4 regions of the Arthrobacter sp. 10N44_2 genome follow, and region 1 is predicted to be linked to each of the others. Evidence: riboswitches for the same ligand, from Rfam matches in the RefSeq annotation. Region 1 holds a riboswitch; each other region holds the start of a gene.
The links. Region 1 has a riboswitch for S-adenosylmethionine ahead of metX (homoserine O-acetyltransferase MetX). Riboswitches for the same ligand answer to the same signal wherever they lie in the genome.
Positions count from the first base shown of each region.

Region 2: it holds a riboswitch for S-adenosylmethionine, as region 1 does, so the genes downstream of both, AC1DBX_RS05235 (aminotransferase class V-fold PLP-dependent enzyme) here and metX (homoserine O-acetyltransferase MetX) in region 1, are expected to answer to the same signal.
Region 3: it holds a riboswitch for S-adenosylmethionine, as region 1 does, so the genes downstream of both, AC1DBX_RS08825 (DUF1737 domain-containing protein) here and metX (homoserine O-acetyltransferase MetX) in region 1, are expected to answer to the same signal.
Region 4: it holds a riboswitch for S-adenosylmethionine, as region 1 does, so the genes downstream of both, AC1DBX_RS07310 (methionine ABC transporter ATP-binding protein) here and metX (homoserine O-acetyltransferase MetX) in region 1, are expected to answer to the same signal.

Region 1 is NZ_JBFTHT010000016.1:37,367-44,876, forward strand. Features, by position in the region: gene AC1DBX_RS15945 (amidohydrolase family protein) at 1-907, shown strand, start outside; gene AC1DBX_RS15950 (histidine phosphatase family protein) at 971-1,651, opposite strand; gene AC1DBX_RS15955 (CPBP family intramembrane glutamic endopeptidase) at 1,752-2,519, shown strand; gene AC1DBX_RS15960 (VOC family protein) at 2,631-3,269, opposite strand; SAM riboswitch class IV at 3,439-3,554, shown strand; gene AC1DBX_RS15965 (bifunctional o-acetylhomoserine/o-acetylserine sulfhydrylase) at 3,616-4,932, shown strand; SAM riboswitch class IV at 5,116-5,231, shown strand; gene metX (homoserine O-acetyltransferase MetX) at 5,243-6,382, shown strand; gene AC1DBX_RS15975 (MFS transporter) at 6,549-7,510, shown strand, end outside.
Region 2 is NZ_JBFTHT010000003.1:155,252-162,761, reverse strand. Features, by position in the region: gene AC1DBX_RS05260 (sigma-70 family RNA polymerase sigma factor) at 1-147, opposite strand, end outside; gene AC1DBX_RS05255 (DoxX family protein) at 396-944, shown strand; gene aroA (3-phosphoshikimate 1-carboxyvinyltransferase) at 952-2,373, shown strand; gene rsgA (ribosome small subunit-dependent GTPase A) at 2,357-3,472, shown strand; gene hisN (histidinol-phosphatase) at 3,549-4,379, shown strand; SAM riboswitch class IV at 4,457-4,570, shown strand; gene AC1DBX_RS05235 (aminotransferase class V-fold PLP-dependent enzyme) at 4,605-6,044, shown strand; gene AC1DBX_RS05230 (class I SAM-dependent methyltransferase) at 6,125-6,919, shown strand; gene AC1DBX_RS05225 (Nramp family divalent metal transporter) at 7,087-7,510, shown strand, end outside.
Region 3 is NZ_JBFTHT010000006.1:90,745-98,254, forward strand. Features, by position in the region: gene AC1DBX_RS08810 (IS481 family transposase) at 1-203, opposite strand, end outside; gene AC1DBX_RS08815 (O-succinylhomoserine sulfhydrylase) at 331-1,539, opposite strand; gene AC1DBX_RS08820 (rhodanese-like domain-containing protein) at 1,540-1,959, opposite strand; gene AC1DBX_RS08825 (DUF1737 domain-containing protein) at 1,956-2,264, opposite strand; SAM riboswitch class IV at 2,292-2,405, opposite strand; gene AC1DBX_RS08830 (ATP-grasp domain-containing protein) at 2,724-3,677, shown strand; gene AC1DBX_RS08835 (aminodeoxychorismate lyase) at 3,750-4,718, opposite strand; gene cls (cardiolipin synthase) at 4,812-6,287, shown strand; gene pabB (aminodeoxychorismate synthase component I) at 6,311-7,510, opposite strand, start outside.
Region 4 is NZ_JBFTHT010000004.1:280,966-288,475, forward strand. Features, by position in the region: gene AC1DBX_RS07290 (acyl-CoA dehydrogenase family protein) at 1-393, opposite strand, end outside; gene AC1DBX_RS07295 (MetQ/NlpA family ABC transporter substrate-binding protein) at 421-1,290, opposite strand; gene AC1DBX_RS07300 (LLM class flavin-dependent oxidoreductase) at 1,323-2,765, opposite strand; gene AC1DBX_RS07305 (methionine ABC transporter permease) at 2,812-3,477, opposite strand; gene AC1DBX_RS07310 (methionine ABC transporter ATP-binding protein) at 3,470-4,279, opposite strand; SAM riboswitch class I at 4,419-4,509, opposite strand; gene AC1DBX_RS07315 (CoA-binding protein) at 4,607-5,032, opposite strand; gene acs (acetate--CoA ligase) at 5,340-7,510, shown strand, end outside.

The DNA.
Region 1 (7,510 bases):
GGCGATGGGCCGCGTCGAGGAGGCCGTGTCGCAGGGCACCACCTACCTGGAGACCAAAACCGGCTACGGCCTGGACCTCGAGAACGAGACCCGCAGCGCCCGCATCGCCTCCACCGTGGCGGACGAGGTGACTTACCTGGGGGCGCACCTTGTGCCCGCCGGGATGGACGCGGAGGAATACACGGAGCTGGTCTGCGGGCCGATGCTCACCGCAGTCCTGCCCTACGTCCGCTGGGCCGACGTCTTTTGCGAGCAGGGCGCGTTCAACGAGGACCAGTCCCGCCGGGTGCTGCTGGCCTGCAAGGCCGCCGGGCTGGGGCTGCGCGTCCACGGCAACCAGCTCGGCGAGGGCCCCGGCGTCCGGCTGGCCGTCGAAGTCGGCGCCGCGAGCGTGGACCACGTGAACTACCTTTCGGCCGCGGATGTCGATGCCCTTGCCGCCAGCTGGTCCGGCTGGGACGCCGCCAGCGGCGGCGGCACGCCTGGATCCGGGCAGCGCGGCACGGTCGCCACGTGCCTGCCGGCCTGCGATCTCTCCACCCGGCAGCCGCTGGCCCCCGGCCGTGAACTGCTCGACGCCGGTGTGCAGCTGGCGCTGGCCTCCAACTGCAACCCCGGCACGTCCTACACCAGCTCCATGGCGTTCTGCGTCACCACCGCCGTGCTGCAGATGCGGCTCAGCGTCCACGAGGCGGTGCGCGCCGCGACCTACGGCGGCGCGCTGGCCCTGGGCCGGGAGTCCGGGAACGACGCCGACGGCGAACGCGCGGTGGGCTCGATCGCCGTCGGGCACCGCGCGGACCTGCACCTGCTCAACGCACCTTCCGCCACGCATCTGGCCTACCGGCCAGGCATCCCCCTGACGCACGCGGTGTGGCGCGCCGGTGTGGCGCAGCCGGTCCGTTAGCCAGCCGGTCCGTTAGCGAGCCGGTCCGCTGACCCGGCTGGCTCCGGCCCCGGACGGGCCGCCCTAGAACATCATGGGCGGTGCGTCGAGGACGGTCTCGTCCACGCGCCTCTTCTCCCACTGCGTGAAGGGCTTGTCGAGCTCGTACTTGCCGTGCGAGGTGCGCAGCAGGGTGCGGACCTCGGCGTTCTCGGGGTTGTTCAGGGACTCGAAATATTCCACCGACCAGTGGAACCAGCGCATGCAGAACAGCCGCATGGTCAATCCGTGCGTCACAAACAGCGCGTTCGGGGCATAGCCGGGCCGGGACCAGTGCCGGTGCAGGGTTTCCATGAAGGAAGAAATCCTGTCATACACATCGGAACCGGACTCGCCCTCGCGGAAGCGGTAGAAGAAGTGCCCGTAGGCGTTGCGGAGCTCCTTCTGGTCCTCGATGTCGCCGGCGATCTGAAAGTTGGCCCAGTCCTGTTCGCGCAGGCGCGGTTCCTCGATCACCCGCTCCACGAGCGGGCCGAGATTCAGCGCCTCGAGGGTCTGGTAGGCGCGCAGGTAAGGGGAGACGTAGACGCACACCGGGCGGCCGTCCAGCTGGCGCCGGACCTCGTCCCCGGCCGCGGTGGCCTGCTCCAGGCCCAGCGCGGTCAACGGGATCCGGTAGTCCGGAACACGGTTGTAGATCGAGGTGTCGGCATTGGCGGCAGACTGGCCGTGCCGGATCATGATGATTTTCCGGGGCGCACTCATAATCCCCAAGCATAGGGCTCCTAAAAAGCCGGGGGTGCCGGCGCGGCCGGCACCATGCGGGCACCAGCAAACTATCGGCAAGTGCAGGCAAGATAGAACCATGTTGGTTCCCTCCCGCCGTCGGCTGCGGTTCGAAGTGTTGATTGTCCTGGGGTTGTCACTCGGGCAGTCCGCGATCTACTCCCTGGTGCAGTTGCTGGACAAGATGACCACGGCGCCGCTGGCCCAGGGGACATCCACCCTGAATCGCTCACAGAGCGCACGCGAATACTTCGACCTCACCTACCAGTTGCTGGACATCATCTTCGCCCTGGTCCCGGTGGCCCTCGTGATCTATTTCCTCACCGAACACTGGCCGGCCGGTGAGCGCGGAACCTCGGCGTTCCGAAGGATCGGCTTCGACTTCGCCCGGCCCGGCAAGGACCTCCTGCAGGGTCTCGGACTCGCCGCGCTCATCGGCATTCCGTCCCTGGGGCTCTACGCCGCCGGCCGGGCGCTGGGGATCACGACGGCGATCATCCCCAGCGCCCTGGACGCATACTGGTGGACCGTGCCGGTGCTGGTCCTGTCCGCGATCCGGCACGCGGTGGTCGAGGAAGTGATTGTGGTGGCGTACCTGCTGGACCGGCTCGGGAAACTGGGCTGGAGCGTGCCGGCGGCCATCGCCGCCAGCGCCCTGCTCCGCGGCAGCTATCACCTGTACCAGGGGTTCGGGCCGTTCATCGGCAACGCGGTGATGGGCGTCGTCTTCGCGCTGGTCTACACGCGGACCAAACGGGTGATGCCGCTGGTGATCGCCCACGCCATCCTGGACACCGTGGCGTTCGTGGGGTTCAGCCTGTTCGGCAAGGCAGTGGGCCTGGGCTGAGTTCCCCGCGTTGCTTTTAGGAGCAGGCCTTAAATGATCTCGGCCGCCGTCTCCTAGGTGACATCGTTGGCACCTAAGAGATGGCGGCCGAAGCGTGGGGCGGGTGGAGCGTTAGATCGTGACCGCTCCGGAGGCGGTCTCGAAGGTGACAGAGAGGATGCCGGGAGTACCGTGCGGCGCGATCCAGTTCACGGCGACGTCTTCCAGCGGCTTTTCAACCGGTTCGCCCAGCCACTCCGTGACGCGCTCGGCCGAACCGGCAATGGTCAGTGCGGACATCTTGACATCGCTCGCGTAGGCGTTGGACGGGTGCAACTCCGGGTCACCCTCCCACTTGAGCATGTATGGCACCTGCGGGTCGGCGATGAGCCCCAGGATGCCGATCTGCTTCCAGACCAGTTCGCGGCCGTCGGGAAACTTCCGGTTGCCGTTGACGGCGGCGCGGCCGAGCCGCTCCTCGAACGGGGCCAGGTCGTCAACCTCGACGCACCAGCCCATCCAGCCGCCGCCGGCCTCGGAGCGTGCCCGGACGGCCTGGCCGAACGGGGCCTTGTCGGAAGCCGGGTGGTTCAGGACCTCCACGACTTCCAGGTACTTGTGTCCCGCGAGCGGGATAATCATGTTGCGTGTCCCGAAACGGGGGTGCACTCCACCCTTCACGGCTTCAACGCCGAGGGCAGACGCAATACGTTCAGTGGTGGCTGCCAAGCCATCGTGTTCACAGGCGTAAGAGACGTGATCCATGCGCATGCCATCATCTTGGCACTTTGTGATGGACCTCTCAGCTTAGGCTCCCCTAACCGTCATGGGACGTCCTGGGGCGCGGAACGCGGCGCCCCGGATGCTCCGTCACGGCGGCCGTCTTCATCTTCGTCACAAAGCTATCCAGGGCTCCGCCGCCATTCCTACACTGAAGTCAGGTCATGAGTGCCAGCGCACAGCCCCGGCTTGCTGGCCGGCAACCCTCGTATCGCGGTGGGGTGCCCCGGGTGAAGACCTGGCCGTCCGGCGCCCGCCGGAGGGCAAGCGCGGCGCCTGTTCCGGTTCGGGCCGAAAGCCCAGGCCGGTGCTGTGCCCAGTGACTCGAGGAGCACCAATGTCCAACGCCTGGTCCTTTGAAACCCGCCAGATCCACGCCGGCCAGGAGCCGGACAGCGCCACGGGCGCGCGTTCCCTGCCTATCTACCAGACGACGTCGTTCGTGTTCCCCAGCGCCGAAAGCGCCGCGAACCGCTTTGCGCTCGCCGAGCTCGCGCCCATCTACACCCGGATCGGCAACCCGACCCAGGACGCCGTCGAACAGCGCGTCGCCAGCCTGGAAGGCGGTCTCGCGGCGCTGCTGCTCAGCTCCGGCCAGGCCGCCGAGACGTTCGCCATCCTCAATATCGCCGAGGCCGGGGACCATGTGGTGGCCAGCCCGAGCCTCTATGGCGGAACCTACAACCTGCTCGCGCACACGCTGAAGAAGTTCGGCATCTCCGTGACCTTCGTGGCGGACCCGGACAACCTGGACCAGTGGCGGGATGCCGTCCAGCCCAACACCAAGCTGTTCTTCGGCGAAGTGGTCTCCAACCCCCGCCAGGACGTCCTGGACATCGAGGGCGTCTCCCGCGTGGCGCACGAGGCCGGCGTGCCGCTGGTGGTCGACAACACGCTCTCCACCCCCTACCTGATCCGGCCGATCGAGTGGGGCGCGGACATCGTGGTCCATTCCGCCACCAAGTACCTCGGCGGGCACGGCGCCGCGATCGCCGGCGTGATCGTGGACTCCGGCAACTTCGACTTTGGGAAGGACCCGGAGCGGTTCCCCGGCTTCAACACCCCGGACCCCACCTACAACGGCCTGGTCTACGCCCGCGACCTCGGAGCCGACGGCGCGCTGGGCGCGAATCTCTCCTACATCCTCAAGGCCCGGGTCCAGCTCCTGCGCGACCTCGGCTCCGCGGTGTCCCCGTTCAACGCCTTCCTCATCGCCCAGGGCATCGAAACGCTGAGCCTGCGCGTCGAGCGCCACGTGGCCAACGCCACGAAGGTGGCGCACTGGCTGGAGGGGCGGAACGACGTCGAATCGGTCGCCTACGCCGGGCTGCCGTCCAGCCCCTGGTACGAGCGCGGCCGCAAGTACGGGCCCAAGGGGACCGGCGCCGTCGTGGCGTTCAACATTGCAGGGGGAGCGGAGGCCGGCAAGCGGTTCGTCGATGCCCTCGAACTGCACTCGCACGTCGCGAACATCGGCGATGTCCGGTCGCTGGTGATCCATCCGGCGTCGACCACCCACAGCCAGCTCTCGCCCGAACAGCAGGTGATCGCCGGGGTGAACCCCGGGCTGGTGCGGCTTTCGGTGGGGCTGGAGCACATTGACGACATCCTCGCGGACCTCGACGCCGGATTCCGCGCGGCCAAGTCCGCCTAGGCCGAAGCCCACGCCGAATTTCCCCACCTTTACGGGCATGACACCGGGAATCGCCGGCACTCCTGGGCGACCCGCCAGTCACGGCTGTCAAAGGTGGGGAGTCTGCGGTGCTGACGGGTCCGGCTGTCACATGGAAGTCATAATCTTCGTCATTTCCGCACCCCGTTTCGTAGACTCGTACCAGGTCATGAGTGCCAGCGACAGCCCCGGCTTGCTGGCCGGCAACCCTCCTTTTGCGGCGGGGTGCCCCGGGTGAAGACCTGGCCTGCCGGTCAGCTGACGGCGGGCAAGCGCGAAGATAGGTCCTCACATGACGATTGCCGTCACCCGCACGGGTGTTCCCGAAACCAAACCATCCCGGACCCCTGACGGGACCGTCCAGTTCGTCAGGATCGGTGATCTGCAGCTCGAATCCGGGACTCCGTTGCCGGATGTGGTGCTCGCCTACGAGACGTGGGGGACCCTGAACGCGGACGCCTCCAACGCCGTGCTCATTGAACACGCCCTGACCGGCGACACACACGTGACCCGCGGCGAGAGCGGGGAGCCCGGCTGGTGGGAACAGCTCGCCGGACCCGGGGCTCCCGTGGACACGGACAAGTATTTCGTCGTTTCGATCAACATCCTGGGCGGCTGCTACGGATCCACCGGGCCTTCCACCCCGGCCCCCGACGGGCGCCCTTGGGGATCGCGGTTCCCGCTGGTCACCCTGCGGGACACCGCCGCCGCCGAGGCGCGGCTGGCCGATGCCCTGGGCATCGGCAGCTGGTACGCGGTGCTGGGCGGCTCGCTCGGCGGCGCGCGCGCCCTTGAATGGGCCGTCACGTTTCCCGGCCGGGTCCGGCGCTGCGCCGTGATTTCCGTCGGCGCCAGCAGCACCGCCGAACAGATTGCCTTCGCGCAGGCCCAGACGCTGGCCATCCGCCAGGACCCCCACTTCAAGGGCGGGGACTACTACGGCGGCCCGGAACCCGAAGCAGGGCTCGCCCTCGCCCGGCGCATCGCGCACATCACCTACCGCTCAGCGGCCGAACTGGACGGCCGGTTTGGCCGCAACGCCCAGGAGTCCGAGACGCCCCTGGAAGCCGGATCGCTGGCCGGACGCGGGCGCTACCAGGTGGAAAGCTACCTGGACCACCAGGGCAGCAAACTGGCCCGGCGTTTCGACGCGAACAGCTACATCGCGATCACCGAAGCCCTCATGAGCCACGATGTGTGCCGGGGGCGCGGAAGCCTCGGGGAGGCACTGGCTCCGGCCACCGCCGAGTTCCTGGTGGCGGCCGTGGACTCGGACCGCCTGTATTTCCCGGCCCAGTCCCGTCAACTGGCAGAGGCCCTGCCGGGCGGCCCGGAACTGCACATCATTGAAGCGCCGATCGGCCACGACGGCTTCCTGACCGAAATCGGCCAGCTCAGCGGGCAGCTTCGGGGGACCTTCTTCGGCCACTAGGCCGGCCCGCTTGTGCATTTTTGCAGATGCGCTCTGCACTAATGGCCGTTGAGGCTCAGGGCGGGAGCGTCCATACTCATGGGGAATGACGCCATGTGCCCTACATCACGGGCGTCCTCAGTCCAATGGTCCGCAGGGTGTCGAAGGCGACACCGAAGGAGTTCACATGAGCACGGAAAACGCCGCGACAACGCGCGCAGACGAGCCGGACGTCAAAACGTCCGGACTGAAGAAGGTAGTAACGGCCTCCATGGCCGGCACGGTGGTGGAGTGGTATGAATTCTTCCTCTACGCCTCCGCCGCCACGCTGGTCTTCGGCAAGACGTTCTTCCCCAATTCGGGCACCGAACTCGACGGCATTATCGCCGCGTTCCTGACCTACGCCGTCGGATTCGTCGCCCGCCCGATCGGCGGCATCGTCTTCGGCCACTTCGGCGACAAGTTCGGCCGCAAGCAGCTGCTCCAGGTCAGCATCCTCCTGGTGGGCGTTTCCACCTTCCTGATGGGCTGCCTGCCCACCTTCGCGCAGATCGGCTACTGGGCCCCGGCACTGCTGGTCTTCCTGCGCTTCGCCCAGGGCTTCGCCGTCGGCGGCGAATGGGGCGGCGCCGTCCTCCTCGTCGCCGAGCACAGCCCCAGCAAGTCCCGCGGGTTCTGGGCCAGCTGGCCCCAGTCCGCCGTTCCGCTCGGCAACCTGCTCGCCACCGCCGTGCTGTTCACGCTGTCCTCCGTGCTGTCCTCCGCCGACTTCCTCAGCTGGGGCTGGCGCGTCGCCTTCTGGCTCTCCGCCGTGATCGTGCTGGTCGGCTACTACATCCGCACCAAGGTCCAGGACGCCCCCATCTTCCTGGAGGCCCAAAAGGAAGTCGAGGTTGAGAACAAGGGCTACGGCGTGGCCGAAGTATTCCGCCGCTACCCGCGCGGCGTCTTCACCGCGATGGGCCTGCGCTTCGCCGAGAACATCCTCTACTACCTCGTGGTCACGTTCTCGATCACGTACCTGAAGGTCGTCGTCCAGACGGACACCTCGCGGATCCTGCTGCTGCTGCTCGTGGCGCACCTCGTCCACTTCGCCGTGATTCCGATGGTCGGCAGGCTCTCGGACAACGTCGGCCGCAAGCCCGTCTA
Region 2 (7,510 bases), on a different contig from region 1:
CGCGGACTCGGTGGAGACATCAAGGGGCTTCCCGTCCACCTCGGTCTCCAAAGCGGCGGGCGTGCCGGCATCAGGTGTCTTGGTGGGCGTGGCGTCGTTTCCGGCAACCTCGTGCATGGCCGCAACGGCCGGGTCCATGGTGCTCATTGCGTTCAAGTCTACTGTCACCTTCCGCCGGGCACCCGGAACCGCCGGAAGCGCGAGGGTCCATGATTGACCGGAACCGGCTTCCGGTTCCGCCCTGTCTTTGACCAGAGTCAAATCTCCGCCTTCGTTAGCCTGCTGGGATCTGCCTTTCACAACCACGTCCTGCGGGCAAATATTCCGCAAAAGTGCAAGACTAGAACCGGTTCTCCCGCAGTGAAGCCGCTGTTCGTCCATCCAGGAGGAAATTCATGTCGTTTGTCCGCTTTCTCGCCCGGCCCATGCTCGCCTCCAGTTTCGTCCTCGCCGGCATGGACAAGCTCAAGAACGCGGATGACACTGCGGCCCAGCTGTCCCCCCTGTTGCGCCGTGCGGCCGACGCCTTGCCGTTCCAGCCAAATGAAAAAGTCGTGGCACGCGTGATCGGCGGCACCCAGATCGGTGCCGGCGTCTGCTTCGCCCTCGGCAAGTCCGCCCGGCTGGCGGCCACCCTGCTCGCCGTCATTTCGCTCCTGAACGGCTACGTCGAATGGCGCAGCGCGGACATCTCCTCGAAGGAAGCCCGCGACGCCCGCCGCAAACAGCTCCTGAAAAACGTCTCCCTCACCGGCGGCGTGCTCCTCGCCGCGGTCGATACCGCCGGCAAGCCCAGCCTGGCCTGGCGCGCCGGGCACCTGGCCGCCGATGCCAAGAAGAGCGCCGGACACCTCGCCGCCGATGCCCGCAAGACCACCAACAAGCAGCTGAAGAAGGCCGACAAAGTCGTCCGCAAGGCCGTAGACCACTCTGCCGGGGCCTAAGACGGTAATGACTGGCACCACCCCCTCTTCTGCCGCTGCCCCGTCCCACCCTGCCGGCGCCCATGCAGCCGGTCCCCATGCAGCCGACGCCGGTCCGCACTGGCCCGCCCCCTTCGCCGCCCGGCCGGTCGATGCCACTGTCACCGTTCCCGGCTCCAAGTCCCTGACCAACCGGTACCTCGTGCTCGCCGCCCTCGCGGACGGACCTTCCCGGCTGCGGGCTCCCCTGCACTCCCGGGATTCCGCACTGATGATTGAGGCCCTGCGGCAGTTGGGGGCCACCGTCGCGGAAGTGCCCGGCGACGGCGCCTTCGGCCCCGACCTGGAAATCGTCCCGATCAGCATGGACACCGCGGCGGCTGACACGGCGATCGACTGCGGCCTGGCCGGCACGGTCATGCGCTTTGTCCCGCCGGTGGCCGCACTGCGCCGCGGTGAGTCCCTTTTCGACGGCGACCCACACGCCCGCAAACGCCCGATGGGCACCATTATCGAGGCCCTCGCCGGCCTGGGTGTGGCAGTCACCGCACCCGACGGCGGTCCGGCGTCGTCGTTGCCGTTCACGGTGCACGGCTCGGGCGAGGTGCGCGGCGGCCACCTGGTCATCGATGCCAGCGCTTCGTCCCAGTTCGTTTCCGCCCTGCTGCTGGCCGGGGCGCGCTTCACCGAGGGACTCCACCTGGAGCACGTCGGCAAGCCCGTGCCGAGCCTGGACCACATCAACATGACCGTGGCCGTGCTGCGCGGCGTGGGCGTGGCGGTCGACGACTCGGTGCCGAACCACTGGGTTGTCTCCCCCGGCCCGATCCGCGCCTTCGACGTCCGGATCGAGCAGGACCTCTCGAACGCCGGACCCTTCCTCGCGGCGGCCCTGGCCACCGGCGGCACCGTGCGGATCCCGAACTGGCCTGCGGAAACCACCCAGGTGGGTGATCTCTGGCGCGGAATCCTGACCGCTATGGGCGCCACGGTGACGGTTGACGGCGGCACCCTGACCGTCAGCGGAGGCCCGGAGATCAAGGGCGGCGACTTCGACGAAACCAGCGAACTCGCCCCCACCGTTGCCGCGCTGTGCGCCCTCGCCACCGGCCCCTCACGGCTGGGCGGCATCGCCCACCTCCGCGGCCATGAAACGGACCGGCTCGCCGCCCTCGTCGCCGAAATCAACCGCCTCGGCGGGGACGCCGAAGAAACCCCCGACGGCCTCATCATCCGCCCGGCCGCGCTGCACGGCGGCGTCGTGCACAGCTACGCGGACCACCGCATGGCAACCGCCGGCGCCATCCTCGGCCTTGCCGTAGCCGGCGTGGAAGTCGAGGACATCGCAACCACGGCCAAGACCATGCCCGATTTCCCGCAACTCTGGGAAGCGATGCTGGCCCAAGGACCCGCCGCAGATGAGGACACCGCCGGTGGCACGCAGCACTGATTCCTGGGACGAGTCCGACGTCCGGATCCGGCCGAACAAGAAGGGCACACGGCCCCGCACCAAGGACCGGCCCAGCTACGACGACGCCGTCACCGGACGCATCATCACCGTTGACCGCGGCCGCTACACCGCCGTCGTCGGCGAGGGGACCGCGGACGAACGCAAGATCATCGCGGCCCGGGCCCGGGAACTGCGCCGCAACCCGGTGGTTGCCGGCGACTTCGTCTCCCTGGTCGGGGATGTCACCGGCGAGCCCGACACTCTGGCGCGGCTGGTCAGGATCCAGGACCGCAAGACGCTGCTGCGCCGCAGCGCCGACGACACGGACCCGATCGAACGTGCCGTCGTGGCCAACGCCGACCAGCTGGTGGTGGTGGTCGCCGCTGCCAACCCCGAGCCGCGGACCGGTTTCATCGACCGCGCGCTGGTGGCCGCGTACGACGCCGGCATTGAGCCGCTGCTGCTCGTCACCAAGGCCGACGTCAAGGATCCCGCCGAGCTGCTGTCCAACTACCAGCACCTCGACTTCCCCGTCATCATCTCCAAGACCGCCGACTCCGCCGCTTCCGGCATCGACGCCCGCTCCGACGACGGGCTCTCCGCCCGGCTCGACAAGGACGCGGTATCCCAGCTGCGCGACTACCTCGACGGCAAGGTCACCGTGATGCTGGGCCATTCCGGCGTCGGCAAGTCCACCATGGTCAACGCCCTGACCGGGGCCGAGCGGGCCACGGGAGGCGTGAACGCGGTAACCGGCCGCGGCCGCCACACGTCCTCCTCCGCACTGGCGCTCAAAGTCAACGATGCCCCTGCCGGCAGCTGGATCATCGATACCCCCGGCATCCGGTCCTTCGGCCTGGCCCACGTGGACCCGGACCGGATCCTGCGTTCCTTCCCGGACCTGGAACCGGGCACCGATGATTGCGAACGCGGCTGCAAGCATGACTCCACCGCCGTCAACTGCGGCGTCGACAAGTGGGTTGCGGCCGGGCACGCGGGGCCCTCGGGACCGGCCAGGCTCGCGTCCCTGCGCCGGCTGCTGGGCACGGACCCGCGGATGGAAGCGCAGGAAACCAAGGAACTGGGCACCGTCTCCTAGCCGGACCGGCAGCGGGGCGGCGGCGCCGAGCCGCGGCCTCCCGCCCGGCGGCCCGGTTTGACGGTAGTTTGGAACCATGAGCCAACCCGCTTCGAGCTATAACGATGACCTGCGCCTTGCCCATGTACTGGCAGATTCGGTCGATTCCCAGACCATGAGCCGCTTCAAGGCGCTCGACCTTCGGATCGAGACGAAGCCCGACCTCACACCCGTCACCGATGCCGACAAGTCCGCGGAAGAGGCCATCCGCGGCCAGCTCTCCCGGTCACGTCCGCGTGACGCGGTCCTGGGCGAAGAGTTCGGCAGCTCGGGCCACGGTTCCCGCCGGTGGATCATCGACCCGATCGACGGCACGAAGAACTTTGTCCGCGGCGTCCCGGTCTGGGCCACCCTGATCGCCCTCGTCGATGAGGGCGAGCCGGTGGTCGGCGTCGTCAGCGCGCCGGCACTGGGCAAGCGCTGGTGGGCCGCCAAGGGTGCAGGCGCCTACACGGGCCGCTCGCTCGCCGCCGCCACACGGTTGAAGGTATCCAACGTCTCCAATCTCGAGGACGCCTCGCTGTCCTACTCCAGCCTTGGCGGCTGGAAGGAACGCGGGAACCTGGATGAGTTCCTGGGCCTGACCGAGGAAGTGTGGCGGACCCGCGCCTACGGTGACTTCTGGTCGTACTGCCTCGTGGCCGAGGGCGCCGTGGACATCGCCTGCGAACCCGAGCTGAATCTCTACGACATGGCCGCCCTGGTGCCGATCGTGACCGAGGCCGGCGGCCGCTTCACCTCGCTCGAAGGCGAGGACGGCCCCTTCGGCGGCAACGCCCTGGCCACCAATTCGATCCTGCACTCGGAAGTCCTCAAGCGGCTCAACCCCGGACTCGACGACCTCTTTCAGGCCCACCCGAACAACTGATCCGCGCCCGTAATATTCCGCTTCACAATCGGCGGCCGCCTTTTCCCCGGCTGCGCCGATGTCCTACGCTCGATGCAGGTCACGAGTGCCAGCGCTAAACCCCGGTTTGCTGGCCGGCAACCCTCCAGTCGCGGTGGGGTGCCCCGGGTGACGACCTGGCCGGTCCGGAACGGACCCGGCAAGCGCGGATTCCCACGGTGTGGGGTCCTGTTCGAGTGAGGTCCCATGACAACTGCCATTTTCCCCGTTGCCCCTGAATTCCATGCACGGCTTGCCCTCGCGGCCCGCCCGCTGGCAGCCGTCACCGGGGCCGAAATCCAGGCCCCGCTGATCACCGGCGGCCACGCGCGCTACGCCAACCTCGACTACGGCGCCTCCGCCCCGGCCCTGTCCGTGGTCTCGGCCTACCTGAACGAAATCCTGCCGTACTACGCAAGCGTGCACCGCGGCGCCGGCTACGCATCACAGATCAGCACCTCCGTCTACGAGAACGCCCGGGACATCGTGCGGGACTTCGTGGGCGGCCGGCCCGGCGATTCCGTGATCTTCACGCGCAACACCACCGATTCCCTGAACCTGCTGGCCGGCTGCCTGCCGCTGCGCGACGGGCGGCCCGCGGGCGAGGTCCTCTACCTCGACATCGAACACCACGCCAACCTCCTGCCCTGGCAGAATGTCCCGCACCGCAGCGTCGTGGCCGCCGCCACCCTCGCGGCCACCGTGGACCGCCTGCGCGACGAACTCGCCCGCGGCGGCGTCAGCCTGTTGGCCGTCACCGGCGCCTCCAACGTCACCGGAGAGATCCTCCCGATCCGGACCCTGGCCGCACTGGCGCACGAATACGGCGCCAGGATCGTTGTCGACGCCGCGCAGCTCGCCCCGCACCGGCGGATCAATATCGCCGCGGACGACGTCGATTACCTCGCCTTCTCGGGACACAAGCTGTACGCCCCGTTCGGCGCCGGCGTGCTGGTGGGGCGGACGGACTGGCTCGACGCCGGCACCCCGCACCTGGCCGGCGGCGGCGCGGTCCGCGATGCCCGGCTCGACTCCGTCAGCTGGACCACGGGACCTGCCCGGCACGAGGGCGGCTCGCCGAACGTCCTCGGCGCGGCGGCCCTCGCCCGCGCCACCCAGGTCATTGCGGCCCTGGACCCGGAGCAGTGGCAGGCCCACGAGGACGCCATCCGGTCCTTCCTCGTCGAGGGCCTCCAGGGCATCGAGGGAGTAACCGTGCACCGGATCTTTGCCGATTCGGCTTCCGATTCTTCCTCCGCTTCTTCCACTGGAGGCGATCAGCCGGACACCGGCACGATCGGCGTCGTGAACTTTTCCGTGGAAGGCTACGACGCCGGACTGGTGGCCGCCTACCTGTCGGCCGAACACGGCATTGGCCTGCGCGACGGCCGCTTCTGCGCCCACCCGCTGCTCAAGCGGCTCGGCCTGCCCGCCGGCTCCCTGCGGGCCAGCTTCGGCCTCGGCTCACGGCTGGAGGACGCCGAACGCCTGCTGGCCGGCCTGCAGCAGCTGCGGCAGAACGGACTCGGCTGGGATTACGTGGTGGACGCCGGCCGCTGGGTGCCGGCCAACGATACCCGCAGCTATCCCCACTGGGCGCCGAACACCCCGGGCACCGCCGGCGCTGCGCCCTGCACCCTCGACTAGGCAGGATCGGGGCCCGGCGCGGGTGCGGTAAATTCGAAAGGTATCTGAAACCAGCAGGACCTTCCCGAAGGAGATCGCACGTGGCAAGTGCCGGCCCCAGGCTCCACAGCGGAGTCAAGCCGCACAGCGGACCGAAACTGCACAGCGAGCGGCGCCAGGAACTCGGACAAAGCTTCCAGGACGGCGGGGAGCACTACGAGCGCGTCCGCCCCGGCTATCCGCAGGAGTCAGCCGACTGGCTGGTCCCGGCGGGAGCCAGGGACGCCGCGGACATTGGCGCGGGCACCGGGAAGTTCACCTCCCTTTTGGCGGAACGCGGACTGGGCACGGTGGCCGTGGACCCCTCTGCCGACATGCTCGGGCAGTTGCGCCGGACCCTGCCGGACGTCACCGCCATCGAGGGCAGCGCCGAGGACACCGGTCTCGAGCCGGAGTCCTTTGACCTGGTCACGGTCGCCCAGGCGTGGCACTGGTGCGACCCCGGCCTGGCAAGCGCCGAGATTGCCCGGATCCTGCGGCCGCACGGCGTGCTGGGTCTGATCTGGAACCAGCTGGACACCAGCGTGCCCTGGGTGCACCGGCTCTCCCGGATCATGCACGCCGGGGACGTCCACAAACCACACTTCCGTCCGGCCGTGGGCCCCGAGTTCACCGGGCTGGAGAGCCACCTGACGCGCTGGGAGGATTCCGTCACGACGGAGGACATCCAGGAGCTGGCCAAGTCCCGCAGCTACTATCTCGCGGCATCGGACTCCACCCGGGCCAAGGTCACCGCCAACCTCGTCTGGTACCTGCACGAGCACCTGGGACACATGCCGGGCGAGGTGCTCCGGCTGCCCTACCTGACCCAGACGTGGCGGGCCTTCCGGGCCTGATGCACGCTCACCCCGGATTCCCCCGGATTGCACGCAGCGCCCGCCGGGCTTATTGTTTCGGTATGCCTAATAAATTCTTATAGGCACACGAAACTTTGACACCGGCTGTTTTCCGGCCGGCGCCGATCATCGCGTCAACGCCGACGCGCCAATCACAGGAGCTGGCAGTGCTGGAGCTAACGGGACACGGGCAACCGGCGCAGGACGCCCCCACTTACAAACACCCGGGGGCCCGGAGGGCGCTGATCGGCCTGTTGGGACCGGCCTTCGTGGCGTCGATCGCCTACGTGGACCCCGGAAACGTGGCCGCCAACCTGACCGCCGGAGCGCAGTACGGCTATCTGCTGGTGTGGGTCCTCGTGGCCGCCAACGTCATGGCCGTCCTCGTCCAGTACCAGTCCGCCAAGCTCGGGATCGTCACGGGCAAGAGCCTTCCCGAAATCCTTGGTGAACGGCTCAAGCCGTTCTGGCGCCGCGCCTTCTGGGTGCAGGCCGAAGTTGTCGCCGCCGCCACCGATCTCGCGGAGGTGGTGGGCGGCGCAATCGCCCTGTACCTGCTTTTCGGCCTGCCCCTCCCCCTTGGCGCCGTGA
Region 3 (7,510 bases), on a different contig from region 1:
TTCGCCACCCGGTGCGGGCGCGAGGACCTGTCGGCCATGCCGTCCTGACCCATCGCGGCGTAGCGGGCCGCCCACCGTTTGGCCGTGGGCCAGGAGCAATTGAACTGCTCGGCAGCCCGGGACACCGGCCAGCCGTGATCTACGACCAGACGCGCGACGCGCAAACGTTGGCGTGGAGTCAAAGCGGCATTAGCGTGGGACACGAGGACCTCCTGGTCGCTGCAGCGGTTGTCTAAGCAACTCCACTGTGCAACCGGAGGTCCTCACCTTTAGGTCAACGACTCCAGCGAGTCATCACATTCACCGAACCAACGTCCCTGGGCAGTACACCTAGACCTGCTTGAGCGCCTGGCCGAGGTCGCGGATCAGGTCCTCCACATCCTCCAGGCCCACCGACAGCCGGACCACGCCGTCGCTGAGCCCGATCGCCGCGCGGCCTTCCGGGCCCATCGCGCGGTGCGTGGTGGTGGCCGGGTGCGTGATGAGCGTCTTGGCATCGCCCAGGTTGTTGGAGATGTCGATGATCCGCAGCGCGTCCAGGAGTGCGAACGCGGCCTGCTTCGCCGTGCGCCCGGGGGAGGGCTGCAGCTCCAGGGTGAGCACGGTCCCGCCGGCCTTCATCTGCTGCACTGCGAGCGGGTACTGCGGGTGGGACGGCAGCAGCGGGTACTTTACCCAGCCGACCGCGGGCTGTCCCTCGAGCCATTCGGCCAGCCGCAGCGCGGAGGCCGAGGAATGGTTGACGCGCAGGGCCATGGTCTCCAGGCCCTTGGTGAGCACCCAGGCGTTGAACGCCGAAAGCGCCGGACCGGTGTGCCGCATGAGCTGCTTGACGGGCCCGTCGATGAATTCCTTGGTGCCCAGGATCGCCCCGCCCAGGACGCGGCCCTGGCCGTCGATGTGCTTGGTGCCGGAGTAGACCACCACGTCCGCGCCGAGGTCGCCGCAGCGCTGGAGCAGCGGGGTGGCGAAGACGTTGTCAACCACCACCGTGGCGCCGGCCGCGTGCGCCAGTTTGCTCACGGCGGCGATGTCCACGATTTCCTGCATCGGGTTCGACGGCGACTCGAAGAACACCGCCGTGGTCGGCTCGGACAGCGCGGATTTCCACTGCTCCAGGTCCGGGCCGTCCACGAAGACCGTCTCGACACCCCAGCGCGGCAGGATTTCGTTGAGGATCACGAAGCACGAGCCGAACAGCGAGCGGGCCGCGACCACCCGGTCGCCGGCCGCCAACAGCGCGCCCAGGGCGGTGAAGACGGCGGACATGCCGGACGCCGTCGCGAAACACGCCTCCGTTCCCTCGAGCAGCCGGAGCCGCTCCTGGAAGGTGGCGACGGAGGGGTTGCCGTAGCGGGAGTAGACGAAGCGCTCGTCCTCACCGGTGAAGGCGCGCTCGGCGGCGGCCGCGGACTCGTAGACGAATCCTGAATTGAGGAAGATCGGCTCGGTGGTTTCCTGGAAGCCGGTGCGGTCAAGGCCGCCACGGACGGCCTGGGTGTCGGCCGCCCAGCCGGCGGCGTCGGGATTGAAAGTCACTTAGATCTTTCCGAGGTTGGTGGGCAGGCCGCGGTTCTTCCAGCCATTGACGGTGCGTTCGCCAAAGCGGTCGGTCTCGCCTTCGAAGCCCTCAAGGACGTTGTACGAGGTGTAGCCGGCGGCCGTCGCGGCCGTCGCAGCCGCGATCGACCGGGCCCCGGAACGGCAAAGGAACACCAGTTCGACGGCGGTGTCCTCCGGCGCCTGCTGCCTTAGCTGTTCCACGAAGTGCGGGTTCGGCGTGCCGCCGGCGAGGTTCCACTGGATGAAGAGCGGATCGTTGCGGCTCTCGCCCGCGGCCGCGGTGTCCGGGATGCCGATGTGGGCCCATTCGCCCTCGGTCCGGACATCCACCAGGATGGCTCCGGCCTCCAGCTTGGCCCACGCCTCCTGCGGGCTGAGGTCTCCGGCGTAGCTCATGCGTGGCCCGCGAAGGCCCCGTCGGCGCCAAATTCGTCGGCGTCGAGCTCATCAACCGCATTGGCCACGGCGGCGTCCGCACTGGCAATCGCGGCCGGCAGGACCAGCGCCTGCGCCACGATCACGGTGCTTCCGTTGAAGCTGGCGGCGGGGCTTCCATGCAGCACGTAGCCCTCGGCCAGGGCGGCTGACACCCGCTCGCAAAAGGCGCGGTCATCCGCCCCGGTGAACAGGCGGTAGGCCAGCCTCTCCTCGCCCCCGGATGCTGTGCCGGGTGCTGTGCCGGGTGCGGCTGTTGTGGGTATTGACGTGTCGGGCACGACGGATCTCCTCTTTCACGCTTGCAGCTCGAATTCTCGAATGCCGAGTATTCACCTGAGGCACCCCGCCGCGAAAGGGAGGGTTGCCGACCGGCCAGTCAGGGCTTGGCACCGGTTCTCATTACTCCCCAAAAACGTAACACCTGCGACGCCGGCCCGCACCGCCGCCGTCGTCATGTTCCGTAACCGGACCGCGCCCCGGGCGAGTAGTGGCGGGCTCCAGTTTCGGGTACAGCCCACTCGTGTCTGCCGGGACGTTTCGCCGTTTACTGGGGGGATTAGGCCCGACGAGTCGTCCGGAGCTGCAGGTGATTCGAGCAATGTGTGAATCAAGCAGTCCCGGAATCGACTCGTCTGTCCATCAACAAGCTGTCTGGGAATCGGTGGCTGGAACGGTCGGAGCCGCAGCCGCGGTCCGGCCGGTGACGGCGGAATGGAGCAATCGTGGGCCCGCGCATACTCGTTACCGGGATTACAAGCGCCGCCGGACGGGCCGTCGCGGCCCAGCTCGAAGCCCGGGGCCTCCCGTACCTCGGCTCCGACGCCCGTGCCGACACCCGCCAGGCCGGGGAGGCTCCCGCCGCCGCGGTCAGGCTCCTGCCGGCGACGAACCCGGACATGGTCCTGGACCTGCGCCGGGTGGTGGACCGCGAAGCCATCAACGTCATCATTCCGACCCTCACCGTGGAACTCCCGGTCCTGGCCGCGGCCCGCGCCGGATTCGCCCAGGACGTGCGGATCATCGTGACCGACCCCGCCGCGGTGGCCCTCGCCAACGACCACCTATTCACCACCTGGGCGCTGCAAGCCGCCGGCATCCCGGTGCCCAGGTTCGCGGTTCCGGGCGACCTCGCCGCCGCGCCGGCTTCCCTCGCCGGCCTCAGCGGCCCCGTGGTGGTCAAGCCGCGGGTCTTCAAAGGCTCCCATGGGATCCACCTGCTGGCCGGAACCGACTCCGTTAGCTGGAAGAACATGCCGGCGGGGCAACTGGTCCAGGAATTTATCCCGGGCGCCGACTATGTGTGCCTGGTGTTCGGCACCCCGGCACGCAACGCGATGGCGCCGGTGGCGGTGGTCCTCGAGAAGACCAGGACTCCGTATGGACGCGCCGGCAGCGACGAGGTCAGCCGCAGGGTGCCGGCGAACCAGGCCGGGGATGTGCGCAAGCTGGGTCTGGCCGCCGTCCGCACGCTTGGGCTGACCGGGCCGGTCCAGGTCCAGATCCGCCGCCGCACCGACGGAACGCCCGTGGTGCTGGGTGTCTGCGCGACCCTGGGGGAGAACAGCACCTGGGCCCCGGAAATGCTCGACGCCGTGCTCGCAACGTTCATGCTCCCGGCGTTCAACCCGGCCTCGTTCCGCCTGTGCCCGGCAGTGCCCGCGGACGCCCTGGGGTGAGCGCAACACCAACGCGGGGTCACTTACGGCCCATCCGAGGACATGCGATGGGCCGTAACTGACCCCGCGTTGCTATTCGATGGTCGCGAAGAGGGCGTTGAGTTCGGCCGTGAGTTGGCGCCGGAGTTCCGGGGTGCCGATTTCCTGCCCGTCGATGTGGTTGACCGGGGCCAGGAGCCGGATGCTGGAGATCAGCCAGACCGCGTCGGCGTCCAGCAGGTCCTTCGGCTCCAGCGGGCCGTAGCCCAGCTCCCAGCCGGCGGCCTTGGCGGCGGTGAACAAGGCGCCCTGTGATGTGCCGGGCAGGATGCCGCTGTCCAGCTGGGGAGTGATGAGCCGCCGGATGGTGCGGACGCCGCCGGCGCCGTCGTCCGAGGTTTCCAGGTGGGCCAGCAGAACGGTCGACGTCGGACCTTCGAGCACCCTGCCGTCCGCGGACGTGAAGATGACGTCGTCGGCGCCCTGCCGGTGGGCGTAGCGCAGCGCCGCCATGTTCACGGCGTAGGAAAGGGTCTTGGCGCCGAGCAGGAGCCACGGGGCGCGCTCGCCGACTTCACTGTCGTAGCCGCGGTCGAGCAGGATGACGTCGATCCCGGTCTCGCGCTGCCGCCGTCCCGCGGCCGCCGGGGCGGAGGCCTGGACCCAGCACGTGGGGGCAGCCGCGCCCTCCGGCCCGCGGGTGACAATCAGCTTCACCACCACCTCGTCCTGCTCCGCGCCGCCCGTTGCAGCCGCGGCGGGTTCCTGCCGCCGGAACTCGCGGATGGCGGTTTCCACCGCCCGCCGCCATGCGTCCTCGGCGGGGATGTCCAGCTCCAGAAGCCGGGCAGAGCCGGCCAGCCGGGTCAGGTGCGCCTGGATCTTGCGGGGCCGGCCGCCGACGGCCAGGAGGGATTCGAAAACGCCGTCGCCGCGGGTGGCGCCCAGGTCCGTGGCCATCAGCTGCGGCTGCGACGCGTCGGCAACGCGGCCGCCGTCGAACGCCGGGTCGAGGAAGACCAGAACGGTCGCGGGCGCGGGAACAGGGGCAGGAGTGGTCATGGCTAAAGCTTAGTCTCGGTGGTCCCGGGATAGGATTTGGTCACTGCCCGTTCGGAACTGTTCCGCGTGGCTTGTACGTTGAGGGGTTCGCCTGTGTTTTGGCCATTTCCGCTGGCGGAGACTTTACCGTCCTGGGCGATTCTGATTTTGACGGTGATCGACTTCGCCATCCGAGTGCTGGCACTGGGCATCATCCCCGGAAACCGGCGGCCCACCACCGCGATGGCCTGGCTGCTGGGCATCTTCATCGTGCCGACCATCGGCCTGCTGCTGTTCCTGCTGTTCGGCAACTTCCGGCTCTCCCGCAAGCGCCGCGCGCAGCAGGACGCGGTCAATACCCGAGTGCGCGCCGGGACCTCGGAACTGGCGATGCTGGAAAGCCGCTACGCCGGACCCGAATGGGTGGCTTCCGCCGCGGAACTGAACAAGACGCTGGGCTCGCTGCCGATGGTGGACGGTAACCAAGTGGAGCTGCTGCCCGGCTACCCCGACTCCATCAAGGCGATGGCCGCGGCGGTCCGCGGCGCAAAGTCCTTCGTCAATGCCGAGTTCTACATCATGAGCTCGGACCACGTCACGGACGATCTGCTGACCGCGCTGGAAGAGGCCGCCGAGCGCGGCGTCGAGGTCCGTGTCCTGTTCGATCACCTTGGCACGCTTCGCATCAAGGGCTACCGCAAGCTGATCGCCCGGCTCAAGGCCAGCAAGATCCGCTGGCGGCCCATGCTGCCGCTCAGCCCGCTGCAGGGGCAGTGGCGCCGACCGGACCTGCGCAACCACCGCAAGATCATGGTGATCGACGGCGAGATCGCCTTCACCGGATCGCAGAACCTGATCGAGCCCTCCTACAACAACCCCAAGCACCGCAAGATCGGCCGCGAATGGGTCGAGCTGATGGCCTGCCTGCGTGGACCGATCGTCACCACGCTCAACGTCGTCTTCGCCACGGACTGGCTCAGCGAGACCGACGAATCCATTGAGGAACAGCTCGCGCACCGGCCCGAACTGCACGCCGGCAACATCACCGCCCAGGTGGTGCCCAGCGGCCCCGGCTTCATCACCGAAAACAATCTGCGGCTCTTCAACACGCTGATTTACTCGGCTCAGCGCAAGATCTCGATCTGCAGCCCGTACTTCGTCCCTGATGACTCGCTGCTGTATGCGGTGACGACGGCGGCGCAGCGCGGCGTCGACGTCGAGCTCTTCGTCTCGGAAAAAGGCGACCAGTTCCTGGTCCACCACGCCCAGCAGTCCTACTATGAGGCGCTGCTTGAAGCCGGGGTGCGGATCTACCTCTACAAGGCCCCCTTCGTGCTGCACGCCAAGCACTTCACGATCGACGACGACGTTGCCGTGCTGGGTTCCAGCAACATGGACATGCGCTCCTTCTCGCTGAACCTGGAGGTCTCGGTGATGCTCCTGGGGGAGGACATCGTGCGGCGGATCAGCGCCGTGGAGGACACCTACCGGGGCATTTCGCGCGAACTTACGCTCGAGGACTGGATGAAACGTCCGATGGGCGTCAAATACGTGGACAACGTCGCGCGGCTGACGGCCACCCTGCAGTAGCCGCGGCCGGCGGGACAGCCGACTCAGCCCGTGGGAAACCCGGCGCCGAGCGTCGAGAGGACGCCGAACGCTTTGGTCCGGATTTCGTCGTACTCCTCCTGCGGGGTCGAGTCGGCGGTGACAGCGCCGCCGACGCCGAGACTCAGTTCCGCGGCACCCTCGCCGAGGGCGCTGACCACGAGGGCCCGGATTGCCACGGCGAGGTCGGCGGCCCCGTTCAGGGAGAAGTAGCCGATCGCCCCGGAGTACACGCCGCGCGGCGCGGCCTCCAGCCGGTCCAGGATGGCCATGGTGCTGACCTTCGGCGCGCCGGTCATCGAACCCGCGGGGAAACAGGCCGCAACCGCCTCGGCCCGCGGCATCCCGGGCCGCAGCCGGGCATCGATGGTGCTCACCATCTGGTGCACGGTGGCGTAGCTCTCGATCGCACACAGCCGGCTGACGGCCACCGAACCCGGGACGGCGAAATGGCTCAAGTCGTTGCGCAACAGGTCCACGATCATGATGTTTTCCGCCCGGTCCTTGGCCGAAGACTCCAGCTCCTGGCGCAGGGCGGCATCCGTGCCTGGATCTGTGTCCCGGCGGCGCGTGCCCTTGATCGGCTCGGCCCGCATCCTGCCGTCCGCGGCAATCTGCAGGAACCGCTCCGGCGACGTGCTCGCAACGGCGAGCCCGCCGAACCGCAGGAAGCTGGCGAACGGGGCCGGGTTCCGGCGCCGCAGGTCCAGGTAGGCCGGCCACGGATCCACGCCGTGAGGCCCCGCGGGCGAGGCAGCCGTGAGCACCGTGGTCAGGCAGACCTCGTAGGTGTTTCCTTCCGCGATCTCACGCTGGGCCTCGGTGACCTTCGCCTTGTAGCCGGCTTCCGTGTCCCGGGCGGCGAAGCGCGGGGCGGTGGTTTGCGGGGCGCTGACACGCTGGGCCGGGGAGGCATGAGCGGCCGCTTGCGCCGACGCGGCCGCGGTGACGGCCGTGCGTGCCGTCTGAAGCCAGTCCCCGGCGTCGGGTGCGTCCAGGGTCAGCAGCCAGGCAGTGCCCTCGGCATGGTCAAGGACCACGGCACGGCCGGCGAAGATCAGGCAGGCGTCCGGGGTGGCGGCGGTGACGTCGTTCCCGCCGGTTTCGCGCTTGAGCTCGTAGCCGAGGTACCCGAGCCAGCCCAGGGTGAACTCGCACGGGTAGGCCTCGGGTGCGCGGAGCGCGCGGCGGCCCCACGCGCCGTC
Region 4 (7,510 bases), on a different contig from region 1:
GTTCCGGAAGTCCGCGGATTCCAGACCGACGGTTTCCACGAACGCGAAGTGCGAGCGGTAGAGGTGGGCCACGGAGGAATCCGCCTCGGCGAGTTCGATGAGCAGCCGGAAGAAGGGCTCAAAGCCGATGCCGTCGCCCCCGTGTTCCGTGGGCACCCGCAGCCGGCCGAAGCCTTCCTCGTTCAGCCAGCGGACCTGTTCGAAGGGCAGGACCCTGTCCTGCTCGCGGGCCAGCGCGCCCTCCGCGATCCGGGCAAACACGGGCCGGAAACGCTGCGCCAGCCTCTCGTAGGCGGCTTCGGCCGACGGCAGCCTCTCGTAGGCGGCTTCGGCCGACGGCGCTGATGGTGCTGAATGTGCTGCGGGGGCTGTGGTCTCTGGTGCGTAGGACATGCGTTCCCTTGGTTGCTGGTGGCCGGGCTAGAGCTTGGCGGCGTCGGCGGCGGGGTCCTGGTCCCAGGGGGTGGGCAGGATGCCCTTCTGGTAGCTGGCAAACCAGGCCTTGACCTCCGGGGACTGGAAGGCGGCCTTGAGGGCCGCGGCCTTCTCCGACCCGGCAAAATCCTTCCGCCCGGCAACCACGATCCGGAACGGGACCTGGTCCGCATCCGTTTCGAAGGCCAGCGCGTCGTCCTTGCTGTGCCCGGCATCCGCGGCCATCCGGGCGACCAGGAAGCCGGCGTCGACATCGGGAAGGGTCTTGGCGAGGGACTGCTGGTCCACTTCCACGAACTGCAGCTTCTTCGGGTTGGCCGTGATGTTCTTTTGCGAGGTGTGGATCACGGTGGCGTCAGACAGCTCCAGCAGGCCGGCGTCGCGCAGCATGAACAGGGCACGGCCGTTGTTCGCCGGGTCCACGGGAATGCCGATCTTGGCGCCGTCCGGGAGCTCGTTCAGGGACTTGTACTTGTCAGACCAGATGCCGCCCGGGGCGCTGTAGACGTAGAACAGTCCCACGTTCTCCAGGCCCTTGTCCTCGTTGAACTGCTTCAGGTAGGCGTTGTGCTGGAAGAAGTTGGCGTCGAATTCGCCGTTGGCCACGGCCAGGTTGGGCTGGATGATGTCCGTGACGTACGTGGGCTCCAGGGTCCAGCCCTGGGCCGCGAGCAGCTTCTGGGCCAGCTTGGTCGGTTCCTGGTACGGGGCGGACTCGGTGACGATAATCTTGATCGTCTTGCCGCCGCTGGCGCCGGCACCGCCGGGGTTGGTGAGGCCGCAGCCGGTCAGTGCCGCGGCGGAGACAGCACCGGCGCCGGCGAGGGCATATTTGAGGAAATTTCTACGCTGCATGGTCTTGGTCCTTTGTGGTGGTTCGCGCTGGGCTATGACTGGGCGGTAACGCTGGCGGGCTGGTTTTCGGCCGCCGCGGAGAAATCGGTGAAGGCTCCCCGGAAGGCCGCCGCGGGATGGCGTCCGTTGAGCCGCGGCCCGGCGCCGAAGAGCTTCTCGCGCAGGGTTCCCGGCGCGTAGCCGGTCTGGGCGAGGCCGCGGCTGCGCAGTTCCGGCAGCACACCGTCGATGAAGTCGGTGTAGGAGCCGGGGATGGTCTGGTTGATGATGTTGATGCCGTCGATTCCGGCGTCCTGCCACTGCTCGAGACGGTCGGCAATCTGGTCCGGCGTTCCCACCACCCGGTTGGCCCGGCTGCGGTAGAGCGCAATGTCGCGGAGGGTGGGGTTGCCGCCGCGGACGGAGGCGCGGATAGCCGTGAGATGTCCCTGGCTGCCTTCCGTTTCAAGGTCCCCGAGCGGGGTGTCCAGCGGCAGGCCGCCGAGGTCGACGCCGAACCCGCCGCCCACGTGGGCCAGCAGGGCCTCAATGTCCAGGCTGTCCTCGAGCTCGTCGGCTTTGCGGTTCGCCTCGGCTTCGGTGCCGCCCACCACGAAGTGCATGCCCTGGAGGAACTTCACGTCATCCGGATGGCGGCCGGCGGCAACGGCCTGTTCCCGGACGGCCGCGGTGTACTTCGCGGCCACCTCGGTGCTCGGCGCGAGGGTGAAGGTGGCCTCGGCGTTGGCGGCGCAGAACTGCTGGCCGCGGCCGGAGCTCCCGGCCTGGAAAAGCACCGGGGTGCGTTGCGGCGAAGGGGCCGCGAGGTGGGGTCCGTCGATCGAGTACCGGGGCCCGCGGTGGTAGATCTTGCTGACTTTCTCCGGGTCCGCGTGGACCCCGGTCGCCTTGTCCCGGAGCAGCGCGTCGTCTTCCCAGGATCCTTCCCACAATTTGTAGGCGGCCTCGACGTATTCGTCCGCCCAGTCGTAGCGTTCGTCATGCTTGGTCAGCTCGGTGGCGTTGAAGTTCCGGTGCGCGTTTTCCAGCACGCTGGTGACGATGTTCCAGGCCACGCGGCCGCCGCTGATGTGGTCCAGCGTGGACATTTGCCGGGCGAACTGGAACGGATGGCTTTGAATCACCGACGACGTCGCGGCCAGCCCGATCTCCCGCGTTCCCGTGGCGAGCGCGGACAGCAGGATGAGGGGGTCGTTGGACGGCACCTGCAGGCCCTTTTTCAGCAGCGATGCCCACCCGCCGTCGTAGTCGCCGTAGAGACCGACGACGTCGGCGAAGAAGATCGCGTCAAACTTGGCGCCTTCGAGCTGGCGGGCCAGGTCGATCCAGAGCTGGAGTTCGTTGAACCGGTGCTGCTGGGCTTCCGGGCGCCGCCACTGGCCGCCCATGATGTGGCTGGACGTGTTCATCACGAAGGCGCTGATCAGCAGGCGCGGGCGGGGTCCGTCGAAACGGGTACTGGGCGTTGAAGTCATGGGGTGCTTTCCGCTGTGGGAGGTGGGACGAGGGTGCTGCCGGCGCTCAGAGGCGCTTGTCCAGGCGCCGGGCAACATAGGATCCGCCCAGCTGAACGATGGTGACCAGCAGGATCATCAGGACAATGGCGGTGATCATGAGCGGCGTTTCGTAGCGGTAATAGCCGTACCGGATGGCGAAGTCGCCGATTCCGCCGCCGCCCACCAGTCCGGCCATCGCCGAGTAGGAGATGAAGCTGACGGTCATGATGGTGATGGAGCTGACGAGTCCGGGCTTCGCCTCCACAATCAGGACGTCCCGGACGATCTGGGACCGGCTGGCGCCCATGGACCGTGCCGCTTCGACCACTCCGCCGCCGAGCTGGCTCAGGTTCTGTTCCACGAAGCGGGCGAAATACGGAATGGCGTTGAGGGTCAGCGGGACAATGACGGCGGCCGTGCCGATGGTCGTGCCGACAATGAACCTGGTCACGGGAATGATCGCGATCAGCAGGATCAGGAACGGGAACGAGCGGAGCAGGTTGACCAGCCCGTCCAGGACCCGGTGCAGCTTTGGCCTGTGCTTGAGCCCGTTGGGACCGATGGTGTAGAGCTGGACACCCAGCGGTGTCCCGAGCAGCACCGCCAGCGGGATGGCCACCAGCAGCATGGTGAGGGTCTGTCCCATGGCGACGCCGATTTCGGGCAGGACTTCCAGGATGCGGTCAAACATTGATCAGGCCCTCCGACGCGGCTGTGGTGTGGGTGCCCCTCCCGGAGCGGTCCAGCTGGATCTCATCGGAGACCAGGTAGCGGCCGATCGACGTCGCCGGGTGGAAACCGGGGCGCTGGAGTTCGGCGAGGTCGAACTGCTCCACCACCCGGCCTTCTTCCATGACCGCGACGCTGTCCGCGATGGCCTTGATGACATTCATCTCGTGGGTGACCACCACGATTGTGATGCCGAATTCGGCGTTGACGTCGGCCAGGTATTGCAGGACCGATGACGTCGTCCGGGGATCCACGGCCGACGTCGGCTCGTCGCAGAGCAGCACTTTGGGCCCGGTGGCGAGGGCGCGGGCGATCGCCACCCGCTGTTTCTGGCCCCCGGAGAGTTTGGCCGGATACGTTCCCGCTTTGTCGGCGAGGTCCACGATTTCCAGGGTTTCGGCGGCCCGCCGCCGGCGTTCCGCCTTCCCGACGCCGGCGAACTTCAGGGACAGCTCCACATTTTCCTGGGCCGTGAGGTTGTTGAGGAGATTGAAGTGCTGGAAAATCATGCCGATGTCATGCCGCTTGGTCCGGAGCTCGGCGTCGGACAGGGTCACCAGGTCCACGCCGTCCACCAGGACGCGGCCCGACGTCGGGCGCTCGAGGAGGTTGATGTTGCGCAGCAGCGTGGATTTGCCGGCGCCGGAGAACCCGATGATGCCCTGGATGGTGCCCCGCCTGATGTGCAGGCTGACGTCATCGACGGCCGTGAAAGGTCCCGCGGCCGAAGCGAATGACGTGCTGACGTTCTGGATCTCGATCACAGGCCCCCACCTGCTCGGGGCCGCGGCGCTGCCGCTGTCTGCGTGTTCATGATTTCCTCCGGGCTCGCCCGAGGAAAGCCCTGGGTCCTGGCTTCCGGGCAGCGCTGAGCGAAGCCGGGGAGCCTCAGAACACAGTGGTTCTCCATCGGTCCTGGCGGTAGCACCGTCCTCAAAGGAGGGGGTTGCTGCGGCGTCACGGAGCCAGATCTCTCAGCCGCTCGGGATGGTTACGAGTCCATCTCACACGGCAGGAGGCCGGATACAGAAAAAGCCGGTCACATTTTGTAACCGACTCTTCCCGATCTGTTGATCGTCATTCCCGGGCCGTTAGATGCCCACGCGCCAGCCTTCGCGGGCGGGGCACGCGTTCACGACGACGTCCAGCCCGGCGGCCTTGGCCCGGTCCGTCGCGGCGTCGTCGAAGACGCCCAGCTGCAGCCAGACGGCCTTGGCGCCTACTGCGATGGCCTCGTCTATGACTGCGCCCACCCTGTGGGAGTTGACGAAGCAGTCCACGACGTCGATCGGGTGCTTCTCCGCCGGGATGTCAGACAGGGAACGGTACCCCTTCTCGCCGTGGACATCGTCGCCCGGAAGGTTGACCGGAATGATGGTCATGCCCATCCGGTCCCGGACATAGAGGGAGACCTCATACGCCGAGCGCCATTCGTTGGTGGTGAGGCCGACCACCGCCCACGTGCCTTTGGTTCGCATGAGGCGGTCAATGACTGCCGGATCGTTAACATGGGCCATGCATCAACCTTACTCCTGCGACCTTTCCGGGCAATTGTCGAATAAATGAATGATTTGGGCAGGACCCACGCCGGGTGAACGAATATTACGGCGCTCCCGGACGCCGATTTTGCGGAATCGTGCATCTGAAGTTCTAGTAGGTAGTGACCATCCCGAGCGGCCGAGAGACCTGGATCGATGACGCCGCAGCAACCCCTCGGTGACGTGAGACGACCATTCCCACGCAACCGCTCCGCCCTCCTTCGGTGAAATTCGAGGGAGCCGGAGCAACCAAGGGTGCTACTGCCAGGACCGATGGAGTGCAGCAATGACCCCTGAGAATTCTTCCGCCCTGCCCACCTTTGCCCGGACTGCGTCCGAGGCATTCCCACAAACCACTTCGGACGCGACGGCGAACGAAGCAGGGCTGCGTGACGCGCCCGGCTCCTCTCGCGGCTCTTCGGGATGGTCCCTGAACGAGTCCACGGACGGCGCAGTGCACGGCGTCCCCGCCGATGGGCCGGCGCGTCACCGCAGCACCACCTTCGGAAACCACCTTCCCCGGCACGGCGGCGCCGCGACCGCGGGAACTGTCCAGGCAGAGACGGTTGCGTTCTGGGAAACCCAGGCTCTCCGCCTCGACTGGGCGGACCTGCCCGGCGGCGCGACGGAGCAAACCAAGCCCTGGCACACCGCGCACCGCCGGATCCCGGCCGACGTCGAGGCCGGCACCGGACCTCAGATCACCTGGTTCGAAGGGGGCAGGCTCAATGTCGCCTACAACTGCGTCGACCGCCACGTAGCGGCGGGGCGCGGAGACAAGGTGGCCCTGCACTTTGAGGGCGAGCCCGGCGACCGCCGTGCCGTCACCTACGCCGGACTCCAGCGCGAGGTCTCCAAAGCCGCCAATGCCCTCCTGGATCTCGGTATCACCAAGGGCGACCGGGTGGTCATCTACCTCCCCGTCATCCCCGAAACCGTGATCATCACCCTCGCAGTGGCCCGGATCGGTGCCATCCATTCCCTGGTCTTCGGCGGATTCTCCGCCGAGGCCCTGAAGTTCCGGGTGGAGGACACCGGCGCCAAGCTCCTGGTCACCACCGACGGCCAGTTCCGCCGCGGCACCGCCGTGCCGGTCAAGGACAACGCGGACGCCGCCGTCTCCGGCGACAACGCCATCGAACACGTCCTGGTGGTCAACCGGACCACTCCCGCGGACGAACTGGACACCGTTCCGATGACCGCCGGCCGCGATGTGTGGTGGCACGACGCCGTCGGCACCGCCTCCGAGACTCACGAAGCCGAGGCGTTCGACGCCGAGACGCCGCTGTTCATCATGTACACCTCCGGCACCACCGGCAAGCCCAAGGGCCTGGTCCACACCTCCGGCGGCTACCTCACACAGGCGTCATGGAGCTTCGAGCACCTGTTCAGCAACCCCGACCCCGGGCTGCGGGAGGAGGACGTGCACTGGTGCACGGCCGACCTCGCCTGGGTCACCGCGCACACCTATGAGCTCTACGGCCCGCTCTCCAACGGCGCCACGCAGGTCATCTTCGAGGGCACGCCCAACACCCCGCACCCGGGCCGGCACTTTGAGATCATCGAACGCTACGCGGTCACGCAGTATTACACCGCGCCCACCCTGGTCCGCTCCCTCATGGGCTGGTTCCCGGACGGCGTCCCGGACACGTACGACCTCTCCTCTATCCGTCTTCTCGGCACGGTAGGCGAGGCCATCAACCCCGAGGCCTGGCGCTGGTTCCGGACCAACATCGGCGCCGGCACCGCCCCCGTGGTGGACACGTGGTGGCAGTCCGAAACCGGCGCCACCATCCTCTCCCCGGCACCGACGGACGCCGCGTTCAAGCCCGGCTGCGCGGCCCGCCCGCTGCCCGGCGTCAGCACGCGCATCGTGGACGACGCCGGCAACACGGTGCCGCCCGGCGTCCAGGGTTTCATCGTGGTGGACTCCCCCGGCCCGGCGATCGCCCGGACGGTCTGGGGCAACCCGCGCCGCTACTTCGATTCGTACTGGCGCCAATACGCCGAGCAGGGCTGGTTCCTCGCCGGTGACGGCGCCAAGTATGACGACGACGGCGACATCTGGATCCTCGGGCGGGTGGACGACACCCTCAACGTCTCCGGACACCTGCTCTCCACCATCGAGGTCGAATCGGCGCTCGTCGCCCACCCGGACGTGGTGGAGGCCGGCGTCTGCCCGGTCGCGGACGCAAAGACCGGCCACGCGATCGTCGCGTTCGTGGTGCTGAAGGATTCGGCGGCCGCCCCCGACATCCAGGGTGTGCTGAAGGCGCACGTCGCGAAGCAGATCGGCCCGATCGCCAAGCCGCGGGACGTCGTCGTCGTTCCCGACGTGCCGAAAACCCGCAGCGGCAAGATCATGCGCCGGCTGCTGACCCAGCTGTTCGAAGGCACAACGCTCGGCGACACCACCTCGCTGCAGAACGAACCATCCATCGCGGGCATCCAGGATGT